DNA from 3 places in the Caulobacter sp. GW456-12-1-14-TSB4 genome. Region 3 is predicted to be linked to each of the others. Evidence: predicted binding sites of a transcription regulator. Region 3 holds the regulator's gene; each other region holds the start of a gene.
What was found. Region 3 encodes LexA, which represses DNA repair genes until DNA is damaged. Its sites were predicted from a motif close to ATGTTCNCNANNTGTTCT; they were not measured.

Region 1: recA (recombinase RecA) is a predicted target of LexA. The motif match lies at 2,540-2,557, and genes of this name have one in related genera.
Region 2: AC07YH_RS21835 (ATP-dependent helicase) is a predicted target of LexA. The motif match lies at 1,701-1,718, and genes of this name have one in related genera.

The regions. Positions count from the first base shown of each region.
Region 1 is NZ_JBWKZF010000003.1:170,725-174,998, reverse strand. Features, by position in the region: gene AC07YH_RS04165 (DUF885 domain-containing protein) at 1-612, shown strand, start outside; gene AC07YH_RS04160 (EAL domain-containing protein) at 782-2,389, opposite strand; gene recA (recombinase RecA) at 2,662-3,732, shown strand; gene alaS (alanine--tRNA ligase) at 4,136-4,274, shown strand, end outside.
Region 2 is NZ_JBWKZF010000030.1:28,880-33,153, forward strand. Features, by position in the region: gene AC07YH_RS21835 (ATP-dependent helicase) at 1-1,700, opposite strand, end outside; gene AC07YH_RS21840 (hypothetical protein) at 1,822-2,034, shown strand; gene AC07YH_RS21845 (hypothetical protein) at 2,037-2,288, shown strand; partial or broken gene AC07YH_RS21850 (hypothetical protein) at 2,290-2,387, shown strand; gene AC07YH_RS21855 (ribbon-helix-helix domain-containing protein) at 2,388-2,597, opposite strand; gene AC07YH_RS21860 (DUF4169 family protein) at 2,602-2,778, opposite strand; gene AC07YH_RS21865 (DUF6807 family protein) at 2,783-3,685, opposite strand; gene AC07YH_RS21870 (DUF2171 domain-containing protein) at 3,862-4,098, shown strand; gene AC07YH_RS21875 (glutathione S-transferase family protein) at 4,208-4,274, shown strand, end outside.
Region 3 is NZ_JBWKZF010000013.1:9,561-13,834, reverse strand. Features, by position in the region: gene AC07YH_RS13815 (ComEC/Rec2 family competence protein) at 1-1,377, shown strand, start outside; gene AC07YH_RS13810 (isocitrate lyase/PEP mutase family protein) at 1,408-2,163, shown strand; gene lexA (transcriptional repressor LexA) at 2,230-2,937, opposite strand; partial or broken gene AC07YH_RS13800 (class I SAM-dependent methyltransferase) at 3,109-3,909, opposite strand; gene AC07YH_RS13795 (lysophospholipid acyltransferase family protein) at 3,952-4,274, opposite strand, start outside.

The DNA of each region.
Region 1 (4,274 bases), on a different contig from region 3:
GGCAAGCGCCCGGGGATCTATTGGATCAACCTGCGCGACACCAAGGAGCAGGCCAAGTACACCCTGACCACCCTGACGGTGCACGAGGGCGTCCCGGGCCACCACCTGCAGCTGTCGATCTCGAACGAGGCCAAGGGCCTGCCCATGATCCGCAAGATCATCGGCTTCTCGGGCTACACCGAGGGCTGGGCGCTCTATTCCGAGCAGCTGGCCGTCGAGATGGGCATCTACAAGACCGACCCGCGCGGCCACATCGGCATGCTGCACGACGCCCTGTTCCGCGCCGTCCGCCTCGTGGTCGACACCGGCATGCACTACAAGAAGTGGAGCCGTGAGCAGGCCGTGAAGTACATGGCCGAGACCATGGGCGACGAGGAAAGCGGCTCGATCACCGAGATCGAACGCTACGTCGTGTGGCCGGGCCAGGCCTGCAGCTACATGATCGGCAAGATCGTCTGGCTCCGCGCCCGCGCCAAGGCCCAGAAGGCGCTCGGCAAGAAGTTCGACATCCGCGAGTTCCACGACGCGGGCCTGCTCTCGGGCATGACCCCGCTGACCACGCTGGAGCGCGTGATCGACGACTACATCGTCAGCAAGGGCGGCAAGGCCTGAGCTTGATGGATTGAGTGTTTCTCCTCCCCCTCTGGGGGAGGGGGACCGCCGAACGGCGGTGGAGGGGCCTTGTGCGGCGGCGAGCGCATCATCGCTTCGCGACCCCCTCCGTCTCGCTGCGTATTCGCAGCGATCCACCTCCCCCTAGTGGGGAGGAGAGATCACAACGCTACCCCCAGCTCTCAGACGCCCCCGCCCGGCGCGCCACCGGCGTGACCGAGGGATTGGGACGCAGGGCGGGCATGGGCTTGTCGGCCGGCTTGCCGTAGAGCCAGCCTTGGGCGAAATCGACGCCGGCGGCGCGGACGATGTCGGCCACCTCGATCGTCTCGACCATCTCGGCCACGGTGCGGATCTTCAGGTCCTGGCACAGCTCGACCAGGCGGCGCACCAGGGCGCCGTCGCGGCCGTTGTCGGCCAGCTCGCGGACATAGCGGCCGTCGATCTTGACGATATCCAGCGACAGCTGCTGCAGGTAGGCGAACGACGACGAGCCCGCCCCGAAGTCGTCCAGGCAGACCATCGAGCCCATGCCGCGCAGGGCCTGGATATGGCGGTTGGCGCGGGGGAGGTCATCAATCGCCGCGGTCTCGGTGACCTCGAAGATCAGCCGACCCTTGGCCTCGTCATGCTTGGCCAGCAGGCGCTCGATGTGGCCCACGAAGGTCTCGTTGACGATCGTGCGGCCCGAGACGTTCACGGCCAGCTTCAGCTTGCGCTCCTGGTCGTTGGCCAGCTTCTTCACCGCCTGCTCGACGATGGCGTGGTCCAGCTCCTCGATCAGGTCGAATTCCTCGGCCATGCGGATCAGGGCGAACGGGCTGGCGCCGTCCTCGAAGCGCACCAGCACCTCGTGGTGGTGCGCCGCGCCGGACTTCAGGTCGACCACCGGCTGGAAGGCCAGGTTGAAGCGACGCTGGCTGACGGCCACGCCCAGGGCGCCGGCGCGGGCCAGGGTGCGTTTCACCGAACGGTTCATCGCCTCCGACAGCGTCATCGGCGGCATGTCCTTCAGGCCCTCGCGCAGGAAGTCGTCGAGCGCGTAGCGAAGGGCGCGCAGCGCGCGCGCCGAGCCGCCGCCGGCCTCCAGGGGCACCACGTGGGCGCTGGCGTCGGCGCTGACCATGCGGGTCAGGCGCTTGACCATGTTCTCGGGACGATCGTCCTTGGCCCGCAGCAGGGCGAAGCGGTCGGGCGACAGCTGGGTGGCGGCCGAACCGCCATGCGACTCGGCGCGGACTGCGCTGGCCACCCGCACGTCCAGCGCGGCCGCCTCATTGGGCGTCAGGCCGTCGCGCATGGTCTCCAGGCCGGCGAACTCGACCATCGCCAGTTCCAGCTCCAGACCGGTGACGCGGGCGGCCTCGAACAGGCCCTTGGCGATGTCGTCGAACGACTCGCGCGGATGCAGGGTGCCGGCGGTCAGCGGCGGGCCGGCCGACTGGGCGGCGGTGACGGCCAGCGAGACCCGGCCGTCGTTTTCGGGCAGGGCGCGCAGGATCACGCGGACGTGGCGGTCCTCCGGACCGATCAGGCGCAGGACGACGGGGCCTCGCCGCACGCCGTCGTCGGCGCAGCTCAGCATCGCGTCCATCAGCGGCTGGTCGTCGGCGTGGAACAGGTGCGGCCAGACCTTGCCGGTCAGGCTGGCCTCGCTCTGGCCCATGACCTTCTGCGCCGCGCCCAAGGCCAGGCGCACGCGGCCATTCTGCAGTTCGACCAGAAGGTCGGCGCTGGCGAACGCCAGGCCTAGAAGGCGGCGTGGGTCGATGGACAAGTCGGCGGTCCCCCAAGGAGCGGTGAAGCTGGCATGACGGGACTTAAGGACCGGTTTCACCCTCGCGGGGATGGTCCCGTATCCGGGTATATCCCCTGCGGCATTCTGGCCTACGACAGAAACGGTCGTTTCTTTGCGTGAAGGCGAGCGAGAACATCTTGCGAACTCAGAACAAAGGGCGTACGCATTAAGGGTGTTCCACAGGTCGTTGGGGCGGGGCGCGGTAAGCGCCGATCGAGCGACCGGAATCATGGGATAGAGGGCGGATCAACATGACAAGTCAGGCGGCATTGAAACTCGTGGGCAAGGAAGAAGGCGACAAGCAGCGCGCTCTGGAAGCGGCGCTCACCCAGATCGATCGGGCGTTCGGCAAGGGCTCAGTGATGAAGCTGGGCGAAAAGGGCAAGGTCGAGATGGAGTCCGTCTCCACCGGCTCGCTCGGCCTGGACATCGCCCTGGGCATCGGCGGCCTGCCCAAGGGGCGGATCATCGAGGTCTATGGTCCGGAAAGCTCGGGTAAGACGACCCTGGCCCTGCATGTGGTGGCCGAGGTCCAGAAGGCCGGCGGCACCGCCGCCTTCGTCGACGCCGAACACGCGCTGGATCCGTCCTACGCCCACAAGCTGGGCGTCAACCTGGACAGCCTGCTGGTGGCCCAGCCCGACAACGGCGAACAGGCCCTGGAAATCACCGACACCCTGGTGCGCTCGGGCGCCGTCGACATCGTCGTCATCGACTCGGTCGCGGCCCTGACGCCGAAGGCCGAAATCGAAGGCGAGATGGGCGACAGCCTGCCGGGCCTGCAAGCCCGTCTGATGAGCCAGGCGCTGCGCAAGCTGACCGCCTCGATCAACAAGGCCAACACCATCGTCATCTTCATCAACCAGATCCGTCACAAGATCGGCGTGATGTACGGCAGCCCGGAAACCACCACGGGCGGCAACGCGCTGAAGTTCTACGCCTCGGTGCGCCTGGACATCCGCCGCACCGGTTCGGTGAAGGTCCGTGACGAGATCATCGGCAACAACGTCCGCGTGAAGGTCGTCAAGAACAAGGTGGCCCCGCCGTTCCGCGAGGTCGAGTTCGACATCATGTACGGCGAGGGCATCTCCAAGCTGGGCGAAGTCATCGATCTGGGCGTCAAGGCCGGGATCATCGACAAGGCCGGCTCGTGGTTCTCGTACGGCAGCCAGCGCATCGGCCAGGGCCGCGACAATGTCCGCGAATTCCTGAAGACCAACCCCGATGTGGCCGCCTCGATCGAAGCGGCCGTCCGCAAGTCGTCGCAGAAGATCGAGGAAGAACTTCTCGTCGGCGGCCCGGAAGAGGGCGAAGAAGACTAGGCCTTACGGCCTTACCGTTTCGCGGCCCTCGCCCGACCCCGGGCGTCCCCGCCTTCAACACGCCCGCGGCCGGACCGCCGCGAGGGCCGCGATCGCAGGCCGCCTGGACCCCATGCCAGGCGGCCTATTTTCGTTCTGGGGCGAAGATCCTCCCCCGCGATGCGGGGGAGGTGGCCCGGAGGGCCGGAGGGGGCTAACGCGGCCTATGCCGAGATGGCCCCTCGGTCGGCTTCGCCGACAGCTCCCCCGCATCGTGGGGGAGCATCTGGCCTCCGAACCCGCCCTTTTCAGCCGTGTCGGCAGCCCCCATCTCCGAGTCGGTTTCCCCTTCACCAAAATCCGCGCTATGCAGCGCCCGACTCCCGGCCGCCTGCCGGACCGGTACGCCAGACTTGAGACGCTCATGCCCAGCTTGAACGAGATCCGCAGCACCTTCCTCGACTACTTCGGCAAGGCCGATCACGCGGTGACGCCGTCGGCGCCGCTGGTGCCGCAGAACGATCCGACCCTGCTGTTCGTCAATGCCGGCATGGTGCCGTTCA
Region 2 (4,274 bases), on a different contig from region 3:
ATGACCAGCGACACGTGCTCCAGATAGGCCTCGAGCGAGTCGAAGGCGCTCATCGACTGGACCAGTTCCTTCAGGTTCTCCAGCCGCGTCTGGCTGGTCGGGCCCTTGTCCAGGCGCAAGGCGTCCGTATAGCCGCTCTCCTCCAGCACCGTCTCCAGCAGGCGCTGGTGGTGCACAGAGCCGATCAGCGAGCGCCAGCGGTCGAGATCGCGGATGAAGTTGCTGAGCGCCGTGCGGGTGCGGGCCGGCAGGTCGTCGCTGCCGATGATCACGCGCGCGGCCTCGACGGTCGAAATCCCTTCCAGCCGGGCGATCTGCAGCAGCTTCTGCACCGAGGTGTCGCCGATGCCGCGCTTGGGCGTGTTGACGATGCGCTCGAAGGCCAGGTCGTCGTCGGGCGACTGGATCAGGCGCAGATAGGCGTGGGCGTCGCGGATTTCCGCCCGTTCGAAGAAGCGCGGGCCGCCGACCACCTTGTAGGGGATCTGCAACATCACGAAGCGCTCTTCGAAGGCGCGCATCTGGAACGAGGCCCGGACCAGAATGGCCATCTGGTTGTACTTGCGGCCGGCCTTCTTGGCCCGCTCGATCTCGTCGGCGATCATGCGGCTCTCGGCCTCGCCGTCCCAGACGCCGCTGACCTTGACCTTTTCGCCGCCCTTGGCCGGGGTCCACAGGGTCTTGCCCAGGCGGCCCTTGTTGGCGGTGATCAGGCCGGACGCCGCCGCCAGGATGTGCTCGGTCGAGCGGTAGTTGCACTCCAGCCGCACGACCTTGGCCCCGGCGAAGTCGCGCTCGAACCGCAGGATGTTGTCGACCTCGGCCCCGCGCCAGCCATAGATCGACTGGTCGTCGTCGCCGACGCAGCAGACATTCTGACGGCCCTGGGCCAGCAGGCGCAGCCACAGGTACTGGGCGACGTTGGTGTCCTGGTACTCGTCGACCATCACGTATTTGAAGCGGCGCTGGAACTCGTCCAGCACGTCGGGATGGCCGGTGAACAGGCTGATATTGTGCAGCAACAGGTCGCCGAAGTCGCAGGCGTTCAGGATGCGCAGGCGCTCCTGGTACTGACGGTACAGGCTGATGCCCTTGCCGTTGGCGAACTCGCCGGCCTCACTGGTCGGGACGCGATCGGGCGTCCAGCCGCGGTTCTTCCAGTTGTCGATGATCTGCGACAGGATCCGCGGGGTCCAGCGCTTGGCGTCGATGTTCTCGGCCTCGATCAGCTGCTTGAGCAGCCGCTCGTTGTCGTCGGTGTCGATGATCGTGTAGTTCGACTTCAGTCCCACCAGCTCGGCGTGACGGCGCAGGATCTGGGCGGCCACCGAGTGGAAGGTGCCCAGCCAGCGCAGGCCCTCGGCCTCCGGGCCGATGATGTGGGTGATCCGCTCGCGCATCTCGCGCGCGGCCTTGTTGGTGAAGGTGACGGCCAGCATCTCCCACGGCCGCGCCTTGCCCGTCGCCAGGATGTGGGCCAGGCGGGTGGTCAGCACGCGGGTCTTGCCGGTGCCGGCCCCGGCCAGGACCAGCAGCGGACCCTCGGTGGTCTCGACCGCCTCGCGCTGCTCGGGGTTCAGCCCGTCCAGATAGTTGGGCATGGCGTGACCGTTCGCCGGCGGCTGTGGCCGGGCCAGGTCGGAGATGCGCGGAGAGGGGAGGTCGCCCGGGAAACCGGCCGAGTCGTCATCGGGATACATGGAACATATGTAGCACAAACCGCGCGGGACTTAAGTCCCTCTGCATGCTCAAAGCGGAACCTCCGCGTCCGCGTATCGTTGATCCGCCAACGCAAAAGCGCCGAAGGGCGAGGAGACACTCATGGCCGAAGGAACCAGCAGCAGCGGCGGGGGCAACAGTGGCCTGGCGTTCATAGTCGGCGGACTTGTCGTCATCGTCGCGGTGCTCGCCTTCTTCGTGTTCACGGGCGGCATGTCCCACAAGAAGCAGGTCGACGTGAACATCTCGGCCTCGGTTCCGAAACTGCCGGACGCGCCGAAGCTGCCTGACGCGCCCAAGGCCCCGGGGAGCTGATCATGGCCAAGACCCTCACCCACAACGGACAGGCGCATCGCGACAGCGGCGGCTTCTGGGCCGCGATGCTGGTCGTGGTCGTGCTGGTCGCGGCCGTCTGGGGCGCCTGGAAGCTGGGCGTGATGGCCGGCGACCAGGCCGACTGGCGCCAGGGCCTGCCGGACCTATCCCGGACCCTGCGTTCGGCGCCAAACCCGCAACCGCCGCCGATTCCGACGCAGCGGCGGCCGGCGGTGACCCCGGAAGCGCGGTAGGCCCGTCCTCGCCCTTCGACAGGCTCAGGGTGAGGACTACTCTGAGCATCGCAGTAGAAACCTCATCCTGAGCTTGTCGAAGGGCGAGGTTTCGTCGCGCTAGCCGCTAGCTTTGTTCAGCGCGAACACCCGGCACGCCGACGCCAGCGGCCGCTCCCCGCGCTCAAGGTCGATCCGCTGGATCAGTCCCGCCAGGCTCACCGACTCATCCGCCGCCGCCTTATCCAGCACCGCCCAGAACTCCGGCTCCAGGGCCAGCGAGGTCGCGTGGCCGGCCAGGTTCACCGAGCGTTTCTTCAAGCCAGCCAGCGTCCTAGTCCTCGCGCTTGGCGCCGTCGAGGTCGCGCTTGAGCTTGTCGGCGCGGGCGGCGTCCAGGGTCTTCTCGCCCTTGGTGCGGCCGAACTTGGCGCGGTTCTCGGAAGCCCGGGCCTTGTCGTCGGCCTTGGCCTTGGCCTTGCGGGCCTGGTTGAGATTGACGATGTCGGCCATGAGCTTACGGGGTCTTCTTCTTCGGGGCGGGACGAATGACCAAGGTTTCCTGCAGATGCAACGCCTCGCCCTTCCTCAGGACCAGCGGCGCGCGGCCGGGGAAGACGCAGTTCTGCATCGAGCGGTCGTTATACAGCATCCAGCGCGTCACCGCCTGACCATTGGCCTTGCAGGCCAGGCCCACCGCCCAGGGCGGTGCGCTCTCGCCCGTCCACGCGAAGCCCATATTGCCGCCGGCGTCGATGGCCGCGCCATTCGGGACGATCGTCTTGCCGCCCGAGGCGAAGGCCAGGTGCTCGGGATCGACCAGCCGGATCGAGAAACCGCCGAAGCCGCGATCGTCCTCGCTGCCGCCTAGGCCTAAGGCATCGACGCGCGAGGTGATGGTGGTGTCGAACTCCACCCGCCGCGCGCCGGCCTTCAGCGGACGGACCGTCACCTTGGTGGTCTCGCGGGCGACATAGGCCAGCTCGGGCCCGGAATTGACCATCCAGTCGACGTCCACGGTCAGCGCGCCGCCGCCGTCGGCGTCACCCAGAAAGTGCTTCTCGCGCACGAAGTAGGACAGGCCCTTCATGTACCAGCCGTCGGCCACGGTCTTGCCGTCCGTCTGGACTTTCATCCACGCCCACCAGACGCCGCGCTGATGCGGGTGGTCGCCGGGCCTGTCCTCGGTCAGGGCCGTCCCGTCCGGGGCGTAGAGCGCGCCGACATAGTTCGAGCGACCGGGCTCGGCGGCCGGGTCCAGCGGTTTGGTGCGATAGACCAGCACGGTCTTGCCGGCCTCGGTCAGGGTCACCGCGTCGTCGGCGAACACCGCATCGACCCGCTTGCCGATGGCGGGATCAGCGAGCGCGGGACCGGCGACCAGCAGCAAGGCGCAGGCGAGAAGGGCGCGGAAGCTCATGCTTCGTCCTTGAATTCCATCGGCCAAAAATGCCCGGAACGTATCAAGAACAATCCTTGCGTGCATGGCAAGTGAAACTTCGCTCATGAAGCTTAGCCGCTGAAACTTGGCTGGAGGCGTGGCCGTTTGATGTCCCGAGAGACCGCGATGGTCTCGTGCAATCCAGGAGACGACGGATGATCGACCTCTCGCAGATCAAGGAACACCAGGAAGTCGTCGGTTCGGACGGCGGTCATGTCGGTCGCGTTGACCACGTCATGGGCGGCGAGATCGAGCTGGCCAAGCTGGACCTGGGCGGCGGCTTCAAGCACCACATGATCCCGCTGTCGTGGGTCGAATATATCGATGACGACAAGGTCCACCTGGCCCTGACGAAGGACGACGCCAAGGCCCAATGGCGCGAAAAGCACTGAGCCTGAGCGCTCGGTAGCCTCCAAGGCCTCCGCCCAGCCGGGCGGGGGCCTTTTGCTTGACCAGGCCCCAGAAGCATCGGTCTATCCGCGCATCAGCGGGGAGGGTTCGATGTACACGCTCTATGGTTCGCCCAGCACGGCCGGCACGGCCATCCACTGGATGCTGCTGGAACTGG
Region 3 (4,274 bases):
CCCCAGGCGCAGACCGACGCCATGCGTGCCTCGGGCCTGGCGCACATCATTTCGATCTCAGGCCTGCACATGGCCATCGTCGGCGGCTTCATGTTCGGCGCGGTGCGGCTGGGCGTCGCCGCCTGGCCGTGGCTGGCGCTGCGGGCGCCGGGCAAGAAGATCGCCGCCGTGGCGGGGCTGATAGCGGTGCTGGCCTATCTGGTCATCTCCGGCGCGCCGCCCCCGGCCGAGCGCTCGGCGATCACCGCCAGCGTCGCCTTCCTGGCCATCCTGTTCGACCGCCGGGCGATCACCCTGCACGGCCTGGCCGTGGCGGCGCTGGTGATCCTGGCGATGAAGCCCGAGACCGCCGGCGAGCCCGGCTTCCAGATGTCCTTCGCCGCCACCGCCGCCCTGGTGGCCCTGGCCGAGAGCTGGCCGCAGCCGGTGAAGGAGATTTCGACGCCATGGTGGATCCGCTGGCCGCAGGCGGGTTTCACCTGGCTGGCGGCCTCGGTCGCGGCGAGCCTGGTGGCGGGCCTGGCCACCGCGCCGTTCGCCATGCAGCACTTCAACCGCGTCGCCGTCTGGGGCCTGCCGGCCAATCTGGCGGTCGCGCCGCTGTCGTCGTTCGTGATCATGCCGTTCCTGGCGGTCGGGACCCTGCTGGAGCCGTTCGGCCTGGGCGCGCCGTTCCTGGCCGTGGCTGGCTGGGGCGTCGACGCCATGCTGGCCATCGCCAACGGCTTCGCCGATGCGCACGGCGCGCAGCGGATCGTCGCCAGCGCGCCGCCGCAGGTGCTGGTGGTCGCTTTCCTGGGTCTGATGGTCCTGTGCCTGTGGCGCGGCCGCCTGCGCTGGATCGGCGCGCCCCTGGCCCTGGCGGTCGCCCTATGGCCCAGGCCTGCGCCGCCGGACGCCTGGATCGCCAATGACGGGGCGACGGCCGCCGTCCGCTCCGGCGACGCGGCCGTGCTGCTGCGCACCGACGCCAAGCGGTTCGGGGCCGAGCTGTGGGCGCGTCGGCGCGGCCTGACGCCGGCGACCTGGAGCCTCTACGCCTGCGACAAGCGGATTTGCGCGCCGGAACTGGGCGCGCCCGTGCGGCTGTCACTGGTCTGGGGCCGAAAGACGCCCGACGCCGAGACGTTGTCGGGCCTGTGCATCCGCAGCGAAGTCGTGGTGATCCGTGGGCCGGCGCCGCCCAGGACTCCGCCGCTCTGCGCCGAGACCGTGCTGCTGGCGGCCGAGGATTTCGCCCGCGGCGGCGCCGCAGAACTCTATCGCCGTTCCAACGGTTGGCGCATCGTCTGGGCTCAGCCATTGCGCGGCGATCGGCCGTGGAGTCGTCCAGAGGAGAGCCGCCTGCTGACAGCCGATGTCACCAGCGGCGGGTAAAGCTTCAGCAGCACCACAGGAGTTGCCGCCATGTCGAACCCGTTCGCCGCCCGCCGCGCGGCCTTCCGCGCCCTGCATGCCGAGGGCTGCTTCGCCCTCCCGAACCCGTGGGATATCGGCAGCGCTAGGCGGCTGGAGAAGCAGGGCTTCCAGGCTCTAGCCTCGACCAGCGCCGGCATGGCCTGGGCCCTGGGCAAGGACGACGGCCAGGTCACGCGCGACGAGGTCATCGAACATCTCAAGATGCTGTGCGCCGCCACCGACCTGCCTGTGAACGCCGATTTCGAGGCCGGTTTCGCCGATAGCGCCGAGGGCGTTGGCGAAAGCGTCACCCTGGCCATCGAGGTCGGCGTTTCGGGCCTGTCGATCGAGGACTGGTCGGGCTCGGCGCTCTATGACCTGCCGGTCGCCGTCGAGCGTCTGAAGGCCGCCCGCGCCGCCATCGACGCCTCGGGTCAGGACGTGATCCTGGTCGGCCGCACCGAAGGCTATCTGCGTGGCGCCCGCGACCTCGCCCCGACCCTGGAGCGCCTGAAGGCCTATGCCGCCGCCGGCGCGGACTGCCTCTACGCCCCGGCGGTCACCGATCCGGACGAGATCAAGGCCATCGTCGAGGCCGTGGCGCCCAAGCCGGTCAACATCCTGTTCTGGGGCGGCGACATGTCGGTCGAGAGCCTGGGCGCGCTGGGCGTGCGCCGGGTCAGCACCGGCGCGGGCCTGGCCGTCGCCGCCTGGGCCGGCTTCGACGCCGCCGCCAAGCGGCTGGCGGAGGAGGGGCGGCTGTAGCCCCGATACGAAAAGGCCCCGATCCTCAAGCGAGGTCGGGGCCAATTCTCAAGTCGCCGAAACGGCCTAGTGGTAGCGGCGGATCAGGCCCACCAGCTTACCCTGCACCTCGACTTGGTCGGGGCCGAAGATGCGGGTCTCGTATTTCGGGTTGGCGGCTTCCAGGGCGATCGAGCCGCCCTTCTTGCGCAGGCGCTTGAGGGTGGCTTCCTCGCCGACCAGGGCGACGACGATCTCGCCCGAGGTGGCGGTGTCGCCCTTCTTGATGATCACGTAGTCGCCGTCGAGGATGCCGGCTTCGATCATCGAGTCGCCCTGCACCTCGAGGACATAGTGCTCGCCATTGCCCAGCATGGCCTCGGGCACCGGCAGGCGCTCGCGCTCGTGCTGGATGGCGTCGATCGGGGTGCCGGCGGCGATCTTGCCCAGGATCGGCAGGTCGCGGCTGTCATTGGCCGGAGCGGAGGACGAGACCGGCGAGGGCGGGGGCGAACCGCCGCCCTCGAACACCTGCGGGCGGAACGCGCCACGGCCCTTGGGCGGGGCGGCCGTCGTGGCCTGCTGCGGCAGCTTCACCACCTCCAGCGCCCTGGCCCGGTGAGCCAAGCGGCGGATGAAGCCGCGCTCTTCCAGGGCCGTGATCAGCCGGTGGATGCCCGACTTGGACGCCAGGTCCAGGGCCTCCTTCATCTCGTCGAACGAGGGGGAGACGCCGGTCTCCTTGATCCGCTCGTGGATGAACATCAGCAGTTCGTGCTGCTTGCGGGTGAGCATGATGACCTCGGCTGGAGCGCGGAACAAACCGCAAACCTTGCGAATGTTCTCTAGGCGTTCCGCGTTAAAGTCAAGTCGAGCGTCGTTCGCCCGAGAAAGGCGAGGAAAATCAATAGCTAGCTTGGCCGGTAAGGCAAATAGCGCCCAGAATCAAAAGCTTAACGAAAGCTTTCAGGCGCGCTTGCGGGCGATGATGATGTCCTGGTCCTGCATCGGCTGGCGGCGCCAGACGCCCAGGGCCTGGTTCAGCACGTCGAGGCCCAGGGCCTCGTACTGCGCCAGGATCGGCTCTAGGTCGTAGCCGATCACCGCCTCGGGCAGTTCCGGCGTCGCGGTCCAGCAGCCGTCCAGGGCGTGGACGAAGTCGAAGGCGATCTGGCCATTGCCGGTGTTGGCGCGGGCCTCCTCGTCGATCAGGTACCAGGAGACGATGCTGGTGCCGTGGGGCTTGAGCACCCGGGCGATCTCGCGCGCGAACTGGGCCTGGTCGGCGGCCAGCAGGTGGGTGAACACCGAGCCCAGCCAGACATAGTCGAAGCTGGCGTCCGGATAGGGGAAGACGAAGGCGCTGGCCGGCTGCGCGCCGCCCGGATTGTACCGGTCGCTGTGCATGTCGGCGTGGACGAACTCGAAGCGCGGGTCGCCGACGGCGATGTTGGCTTTGCACCAGTCGATGGCCTGGGCCATGACGTCGAAACCGGCATAGCGGCCGGCATCATTCAGATAGTCGACCAGCGGGGCGGCGGCGCGGCCGATGCCGCAGCCGACGTCGAGGAAGGCGTGGTGCGGCTGCAGGCCGGCGGCGACGAACAGCTCCTTGAACTGCTGGCCCACGCGGATGAAGTCGGCGTCGGCGGCGCCGACCAGGTGCCAGAGCTCCTGCGGCGCGGCGACGGCGTCAACGGCCGGCGGCGGCGTGGGCGTCAGCGACAGCGCGCGACGAAGCTTGGACAGGAACGCCCGCATCCGATTCCTTTCAGGAAGAGCGGCGGGACCCTAGCGAGCGATCAAGCTTCAGCCAACGGCGCTCTTCAGTTCCGGATGCTTGGGCGTGACCGGCGCATAGAACGCCGCCAGCACGGCCAGGTCCTTCTCGTAGTCGCCGCTGGGCGTCATGGCCGGACCCAGGCCGACCACCTTGCGCTTGTAGTCCATGAAGCCGGGCACCATCGGCACGCCGGCCTTCAGGGCGATGTTGTAGAAGCCGGTCTTCCAGCCGCCGGCCTTGCCGCGCGTGCCCTCGGGCGCGATCGTCAGCATGAACTCGTCGCGCCGGGCGAACTCGTCGGCCATGGCCTGGACCGTGTCGCGCGATTGCGAGCGGTCGATCGGCACGC